Regions from separate parts of the Pseudoalteromonas sp. M8 genome, predicted to be linked through region 2. Evidence: riboswitches for the same ligand, from Rfam matches in the RefSeq annotation. Region 2 holds a riboswitch; the other holds the start of a gene.
What was found. Region 2 has a riboswitch for lysine ahead of dapA (4-hydroxy-tetrahydrodipicolinate synthase). Riboswitches for the same ligand answer to the same signal wherever they lie in the genome.

Region 1 (4,219 bases), 1.6 Mb from region 2:
CGCCACCGTGGTTTGCGGCTTGTGTGGGAAATCCCCAAATATTACCAAGTCCAACAGCCGCACCAGCTGCTGCTAACACAAAGCCAAGTCGGCTTTGAAATCCATCGCGCGTATGAGCCATGTCTGTAATCAATCATTATTTTTGTAGACGGCCGATTATACGTACTTCCGCTAAAAATGCGAGAGGTTCGAGCCGTGCCTCAGAAACTCGAGTTGGGCGTCTCTAGAAAGTCCATTTCTTCTTCTGTTGAATCGCGATTGAGTATTTCATTTCGATGGGGATAACGGCCAAATCTATCGATAATTTTTTTATGCGCGACTTCAAAATCATAATTGGGCAGGTCTCGAAAATAATGATCTGCGGCACGATGGATGATGCGACTTTCGCTATGCATCATAGGTAGGTATAGAAACATCAACTCAGTGTCGTTGAGCTGGCGGTGATAACCCTTTTCGATAGCGTGTTGGGTGAGGCTCAGCGCCAAAGGGTCACTGGCAAACGCCTCTGGAGTGTCTCTGAATATATTGCGTGAAAACTGATCTAAGATAATGATTTCGCACAGCGCGCCAAGTGGCGTCGCTCTCCAGCTCGAAAGTTCACCTTGGTGCGCCATTTGGTGCAAAATACCGAAGCGATTTTTTATGATGCGATCAAAGTCCGCAGACTTCTTCCACCAATCTGATTCAGTGCATTCAACAAACCAGAATTCGTAAACGTCTTTATAATTCATGATGGCACTCCTAGGGAAAAACAAACTTGAAGGTCAGCAGACCCTAACCGTCATAAACAAAGTGCCACCCATCGCTCAATAATGCAACTTTTTTATTAGTTACTGAAAAACAATAAATTCACTTACGCAACCTCTAGTAATTTAGCATGAATTGACTGCACGACCTGATCTGACTCCTGCTGCTCAACTAAAAAGCACAGATTGTGCTTGCTCGCACCATGGCATATCAATCGAATATTAAACTCTGACAACACATCCATCAGGTTAAGTTGGCACTTCTTCAACTGGATCTCAGAACCTATCATGGCCACCAAAGTAAGATTATTTTCAACGGTCACATGACAAAACTCGCCAAGTTCATCCAAACAAGCTTGTTCTAGCTCTGGTCGAGAAGCATTCGGCGCATTATCCAGCGTAAGTGCAACACTAATTTCCGAAGTCGTTACCAAGTCAACCGATATATTGTAATTGCTTAAAATGGTGAAGATACGAGCCAAAAAGCCGCTAGCAAGAAGCATTTCAGGGCTCTTTAACGTCAATAGTATTTGGTTTTTGCGTTGTGTCACTGCGCGAATGCCTGCTTGCGCCGTTTTCTCTTTTTCAATCCAAGTGCCACCCGCTTGCGGATCACGGCTTGAACCAACAAATACTGAAATACCTTTACGACTCGCTGGCAATATAGTTGCGGGATGTAACACCTTAGCACCAAATGTCGCCATTTCTGCCGCTTCATCAAAACTCAAACGAGGAATAGGTCTAGCCTTTACACACAAACGCGGATCGGTACTGAAAATACCAACGACATCGGTCCAAATATGCACACTTGACGCGTCAATTGCCTCTGCTAACAATGCAGCACTATAGTCAGAACCGCCACGACCAAGCGTAGTCGTCTGGCCGTATTGGTCACTACCAATAAACCCTTGCGTCACCTGCACTGTGTCGCCAAGTAGCGCGACCAAATTGGTTTGCGCAGCTTCACGCGTAGCTGCAATATTTGGATTCGCTTTTCCAAATTGATTATCTGTTTTAAGCACTTTACGCACATCAAAGCGCGACGCCTGAACCTGGTTATTACGTAGTATTTGGGTAAACAAATAAGAAGAAAAACGTTCGCCAAAGCTCAACATTTCATCGCATTGCTGTCTGCTAAGTGCAGGTAAACTCGCAAGGCTTTCAAATTCACTGAAAGTTTGCTTGTAACCCTCAGCAAGATCAGCATCCAAAGACACTTGGTCGATAATCGCTTGCTGTATGTTTTCAACCGCTGCAACAACCGCTTTGCGCCCGGCCTCATCTTCCTTTTGTTGGGTTAGCGTTACAAGGTGATTGGTTACGCCAGCACACGCACTCACAACGACCACTCGAACATTTGGGTTGTCACGAACAATGTGAGCACAACGAGACATAGCCTCAAAGTCAGCGACACTGGTACCGCCAAATTTGGCTACAACATACTGCGAATTCATTTTCTCTCCTCTCGACTGTTGGCACAGTCAAATTTTATAAGGAGAACTCGGCATGGGATTTCTAAAAAGACGAACGCTTGAAATGACCTTTGCCAGAAGCTCTCCACCAATACGGTGACAGTTCCGAGGATTCAGCCTCGTAAACCGAAGAATCGTTGCGACGAGCAACTTTTCTCCTCGGCGAATACTTCCCTCACTAGTGGTCATTGGTCTCGTCACCTCACACTAACTACCTAAGCATCGCGCCTCTTCTGTTTATTTTGCCTTTGTTAATCTGAATAAAAGCAAAATAAAAGCCCGCAATAAATGCGGGCGATGTGAGAAAATTATCTTTTAGCCGTCTAGGTGTCAAGTTATTTATGAAAAACTTATCCCAAAGCGCTAAAAAATTAAATCCATTGGTCTTAAATAAGCTGACCCGCGAAATACGCGCCACTATATCCAATGGTATATGCGATAAGCAGGTAGATACTCATTTTAAGATAGCTTGAGAAGGTTAACGCTTTAACCTTACTCATTGCAATGATCCCCGCTGCAGAACCAATGATGAGCATAGAGCCACCAACGCCAGTCGCATAAGTAAAGGTTAGCCATTGCGCTGGAGTCATCGTAATATCTGCTTTTAATAGCGCAGCCGTCAAAGGCACGTTATCTACCGCCGCACTCATTAAACCGACCAAGTAGTTTGCGTATTCCGGTGCAAGATGCAGATATAAATCGGTAAACTTAGACAGTACACCGACCTCTTTCAACGCGCCAACTAATAACAGCACACCCACAAAGAACAACAAGGTGTCGTATTCAATTTCACGGATATAGTCGATGATTTTCTTATTAACGTCTTTCTTGCGCATCAAGAATTGCGCCATTAAGAACATCAAAGACAAGCCAAATAAGAAAGTTAGCATCGGCGGTACATGGTATTGCACGCTTAAGAATAAAGTAGCAAAAATGGTTGATAAGAAGATGAGCGCAATGGTGATATCGGTCTTTTCAATTCTGCGTAATTCAGCCTTTTCAAAAATGATCTTATCATTCATGCCGATTGATAGCATCGCAGCTAAGATAAATACGCTAAAAATAGAAGGGGCAATTAGTAAAAGCAGATCAGGGATGGTTACTTTATCGGCCAAAAATATCATCAAGGTGGTTACATCACCGGTGATCAATGATACCCCACCGGAGTTAACACTGAAGATGATTAATGTCGCATATCTAATTAGCTTTTTCGGGTCTAATTTCAAAGACATGACCACAGCTAATGAAATAAGCGTCGCAGTAATATTATCCGAGATGGATGAAAATATGAATGCAAAAGCACCGACCAAAAACATTAGCTTGCGTTCGCTAATATGGGTTGGCATGATCCGGTGAACAATATTTTGGATAAACCCTTTTGAGTTCAAGTAGGCGACAAACGTCATGGCAGCCATTAAAAACAGCCAAAGCGTCGCGATTTCCAAAATGTTATGGTCTAGTTCAATTTGTACAATTTCTGGGCTTTGACCATGAATTGGAGAGATAAAGGCGATAATCCAACATAAAGTACCAAAAAAAAGCGTTGTTTTGGCCTTGTTTACGTGAATAATATCTTCTATAACGATGAGTATAAAAGCGATGGCGATCAGGGTTAGAATAATGGGCGTGACCATAATGCGCAAACAACCTGTAATTAAATATAACAAGGGGTGGGTTCGATTTCGGGGCGGATTCTAGCACCATCGCAGGCCCCATGCCACGTACAATAAACATTTTGTGACAATTTGATGAAGTGGTGATGAAACTTCTCTACTACACACTGGAAAGTTATGATCCCAGCAAAAAAATTATTAAATACGATAAATGAACACTGGAGCGTACTCGAGCTACTTTTTAAACGATTTAAGCTCGCAGATTTCAGTCTAAAAGATGTACAAAACATCCTAAAGCAGAAAAATTCTAGCTGGTCGAGTGAACGGATATATAAAGAAACCAATCGATTACTCCAACAAGAAATTATTATTCCTTTAGCTAAATCTT
Region 2 (4,219 bases):
ACATCAGGGGATAAATTATCACTTGAGATCAATTCGGATGATTATGAACTATCTTGGCAAGTTAAGGTGCCTGTTAATTTGGCTTTAGATGTTGAGGTTGGTGTTGGCAAAATTGATATTCAAGATCTTAATAACTCTGCTGATTTAGAGGTAGGCGTAGGAAAAATTAAAATTGAGACTACCACCACCGATTTCAAAAAAGTGTCTTTAGATTCAGGTGTTGGTAAAACGGCAATGTCAGGTTTTGGCAACGTAGAAACTTCCGAAAAGAGTATGGTTGGCTCGACAACAGACTATCGTGGTCAAGGCCAGTATTCCATCGATGCAGAAGTCGGAGTTGGAAATATTCGTTTAAGACGAGACTAAGTCTCCACACTTATTCAGTAATAGCGCCACTTTGCTATGCAGCACATCCGGTTGCAACGGCTTATACAAATGAGCCGTTGCGCCAAGTGCGTAGACCTTATCCAGATCCTCCGCATTGGTATTTGCGGTCACGACCAAAATAGGCACAGCTGGATCTAGCTTTCTCAAACGCTCAGTGGCTTCAAAGCCATCCATCACAGGCATATTCAAATCCATTAGCACGATATCAAACTTACCCACCTCATATACTTCAAGGGCACCTTCACCATGTTCGACATGCGCTACCAATTTTGCTATGGGCTGAAGCATTTTTTCAATCACGCGTGCATTTAGTAAATTATCTTCCACCAGTAAAATGCGAGCCGACACCTGCTCCATTGTATGAGCCGGTACCTGTTGATTGTCAATTTCAATAGGGACTCTCAGGATTGCTCTTGTACCGATTGGCTCCCTTGCACTAAAATCTAATCGTCCTCCAAGCGCTGAGGTGAGTAATTGGCAACGCTTCAGCCCTAACTGCGTGCCTTGAAAATGCTCGCTATGCACAGCTTCTCGTAACTGCTGATAGTCGAACCCAGGCCCAGTATCTTCAACGATAAATTCTAAATATGGTGTATCTTCATCTACAACCAAATCCGCAAATACTTGAATGCTGCCACGCTCAGTAAATTTAATTGCATTATTAACCAATTCACTGATCAACCAACCAACACGCTTACAATCACAATAACAAGCCACATCTAACTCATTACTCAATGCCAAATTAAAAGCGAGAGATTTTTTGTGTGCGGTAAGTTGAAAGGCAATACAGGCTGATTTTATTACTTCTCGCAATGCGACTTGATGATGCTCAATAACCACTTCTTGCTCGGAAAGGTTATTAAAGTCTTGAACAGAATAAAGTAATACATCCAATTGATTTGCTGCGCTTTTCACATGCTGTAATTGCTGCGTGTCTTTGCTCCTCAGATATTCATCTAAATACCCCTGAATGGCCTGCAATGGTGTTCTTAGCTCGTGACTAACGCGTGCTAAAAATCGTGATTTTGAGTGTAATGCATCGTCAGCAAGCTTTCTTGCCGCCTCTAATTTATCGAGTGCTTCAGCAATTTCTCGCGCCATTGGGCGAAATACAAGTTTCGCTTCTATAAACAGTAGCAACAGTCCAAGTAGCCAGATTAACAATTCTATTTTCCTCACCATCTCTGTTTTACTTCGCGCATGCTGCTCGAATAGTGAAACGGCATCATTCAGGTTTGGGAGTATATGCTGAGACGCAGTAAAGATTTGCTCCATTAATTGAGGAGTGGATTGCTGTAACCGAGACCTTGATAAAGTGACAAAAGTAGTACTTTGCAAATCCAACTGCACCGGCCCTTGGTAGTAAAGCGCTGCAAGCGTCTCATTCAGATAAATAGCCTCTCCACTACTTTCTGTTTTAGTTAAAAACTCATGATTACTTTCAAACTTATCAATGGCTTGACGTAGCGCTTCACTATCTCGTTGATTGTCTTGCGCACTATATAGCGCGATACGTTGGGACAACATCCGCTGCATACCCGCAATATTAATTACGTGTGCATCTAAGCTCTGCTGATACAGTAGATATTGCATAACCCCCATCGCCATCGACAACAATATAGCCATAGCAAGTAATGCCCCGATATAACGATTTTTAACTTTACTTATTAGCGACATATTTTTGTTTTTCATCTCATAGCATTGTCTCAGCTGCAATGTTAAGTGTAGTTAACAATCGCATTATTTACAGTCCGATGCTTGACACCTAGACGGCCAAAATGTTTCAATGCGCGTTCACCCTATTTAGATAGTTTGATGCCACGGCGTCAAATTGAGGGCTGGAAGAGGTGCGTTATTCAGGTAACTAAGTGAAGGAGAGCAAACTCCGTTGCAGCTTAGTGAGGGGAATATACGCCGAGAAATTGAGTTATTGTTTGCTAATACTCATTTCGGGCGACTGGGCTGAATCCCAGCGACTGTCACCAACATACTTGGTGGAGAGCTTCTGGTCTTAGAAAAATAAGGCCATTGGCTGCCTTATCCTTTTTAAGTCCATTGCTCTTCGAATTTTAACAGTTCGAAGTTTGGACACCCTCCTAACTCCGAACATGATTTAAGTTCGGTAGAGATGAAATCACAATTCAACTTATCTGACTATCCATTGTGGACGGCCTTAGTAACGCCTTTTGATGCTGAAAATCAGGTTGATTTTAACGCATTAACGACGCTGGTACGCGATCAAGAGCAAGCTCGTAACGGTATTCTTTTACTAGGCAGTACCGGCGAAGGCCTTGCGCTTACCCAACAAGAACAGCAACAAATCGTTGAGTTTGTTTGCCAGCTCGCCCCAAGCGTACCGCTCATGGTTGCCGTTGGCGGCAGTAATCTTGAGCAGCAAACACAATGGGTGCGCTTTTGTAATTCGCAGCCCATTCATGCGCTCTTACTTGGCTCACCAATCTACGCAAAGCCCGGCAAAGTTGGTCTGGCGCATTGGTTTAGTACGCTACTCGATGAGAGCCATAACCCTTGCATGCTCTACAATGTACCCGGTCGCAGTGCCGTTGCTATCGCCCCTGACCTACTCGGCGAACTAGCTTGCCACCCTAATCTGTGGGCACTAAAAGAAGCCAGTGGTGATATTGCCACCTTTGAAGCATTTCGTCAGGCAGCGCCTGATGTCGCCATCTATAGCGGCGACGATGGCCTTATGCCCTACTTTGCACAAGCAGGTGCAACGGGTCTGGTGTCTGTTGCAGCAAACGCATGGCCACAGCAAACCGCAGAATTTGTAAGGCGCTCGTTAAGCGGCACCTCTCCTAATTTATTTACCACTTGGTCAGAAGCTGCAAATAGCTTATTTGCAGTGGCAAATCCCATACCAGTCAAAGTGTTAATGCACTTGCAAGGGAAGCTCACAAGTCCAAACTTGCGCCCGCCACTGACACATTTGGAACTCACCCATACCGATGCGATCACTCGCGCGAACGAAACTATTTTATCTTGGAATTAAGGCAGTAAACATGAGCTGGTTAACCCTACTAAACGATTTAGAAAATGGCACAGTACGTGCGGCAACACAGGATGAGCAAGGCCATTGGCATGCTAACGTAGAAGTAAAACACGGGATCCTTGAGGCATTTAGAAATGGCGTAAATACAGAATTCCCAGGTGGATTTGTTGATAAAGACAACTTAGCACCACGCGGATTTGCTGCCCAAGATGGCGTTCGTATGGTTCCTGGCGGAAGCAGTGTAAGACGTGGCGCTTACGTCGCAGCGGGCACAATCATTATGCCACCGGCTTATGTCAACATTGGTGCCTATATTGATTCAGGTACTATGGTAGATAGTCATGCGTTGGTTGGTTCTTGCGCGCAAATTGGTAAAAATGTCCACCTTAGCGCAGCGGTGCAAGTGGGTGGTGTATTAGAACCAGTTGGAGCAAGCCCTGTTGTTGTTGAGGACGATGCCTTTATTGGTGCAGGCTGTGTATTGGTTGAAGGGGTTGTTGTTAAACGCGGTGCCGTATTAGCACCGGGTGTGCGCCTTTCAGCAAGTATTCCTGTCTATGACTGCGTGAACGAGCGCTTGCTTGACAAAGGTGAAGCCATCCCTGAAAACGCGATAGTGATCCCAGGCTCTCGTCCAGCCTCAAGTGAGTGGGCGCGCGAGCAAGGACTAAGTATGTCATGCGCACTTATCGTAAAATACCGTGATGAACAAAGTGATGCATCACTGGCGCTGGAAGAGGTTCTACGCTAATGACTTGGTTGAGCACGTCACAGCGAACCGCAGCTGAGGCATTGATCCAGCAACAAGATACGCCATTC

Region 1: another riboswitch for lysine. It lies ahead of lysC (lysine-sensitive aspartokinase 3); the one in region 2 lies ahead of dapA (4-hydroxy-tetrahydrodipicolinate synthase).

The regions. Positions count from the first base shown of each region.
Region 1 is NZ_CP047240.1:1,927,752-1,931,970, reverse strand. It holds gene GSF13_RS13330 (sodium-dependent transporter) at 1-121, opposite strand, end outside; gene GSF13_RS13325 (DUF924 family protein) at 201-731, opposite strand; gene lysC (lysine-sensitive aspartokinase 3) at 854-2,200, opposite strand; lysine riboswitch at 2,289-2,459, opposite strand; gene nhaD (sodium:proton antiporter NhaD) at 2,605-3,852, opposite strand; gene GSF13_RS13310 (hypothetical protein) at 4,009-4,219, shown strand, end outside.
Region 2 is NZ_CP047240.1:285,288-289,506, reverse strand. It holds gene GSF13_RS06445 (hypothetical protein) at 1-366, shown strand, start outside; gene GSF13_RS06440 (response regulator) at 352-2,079, opposite strand; lysine riboswitch at 2,222-2,400, shown strand; gene dapA (4-hydroxy-tetrahydrodipicolinate synthase) at 2,516-3,400, shown strand; gene GSF13_RS06430 (2,3,4,5-tetrahydropyridine-2,6-dicarboxylate N-succinyltransferase) at 3,411-4,151, shown strand; gene GSF13_RS06425 (PLP-dependent decarboxylase) at 4,151-4,219, shown strand, end outside.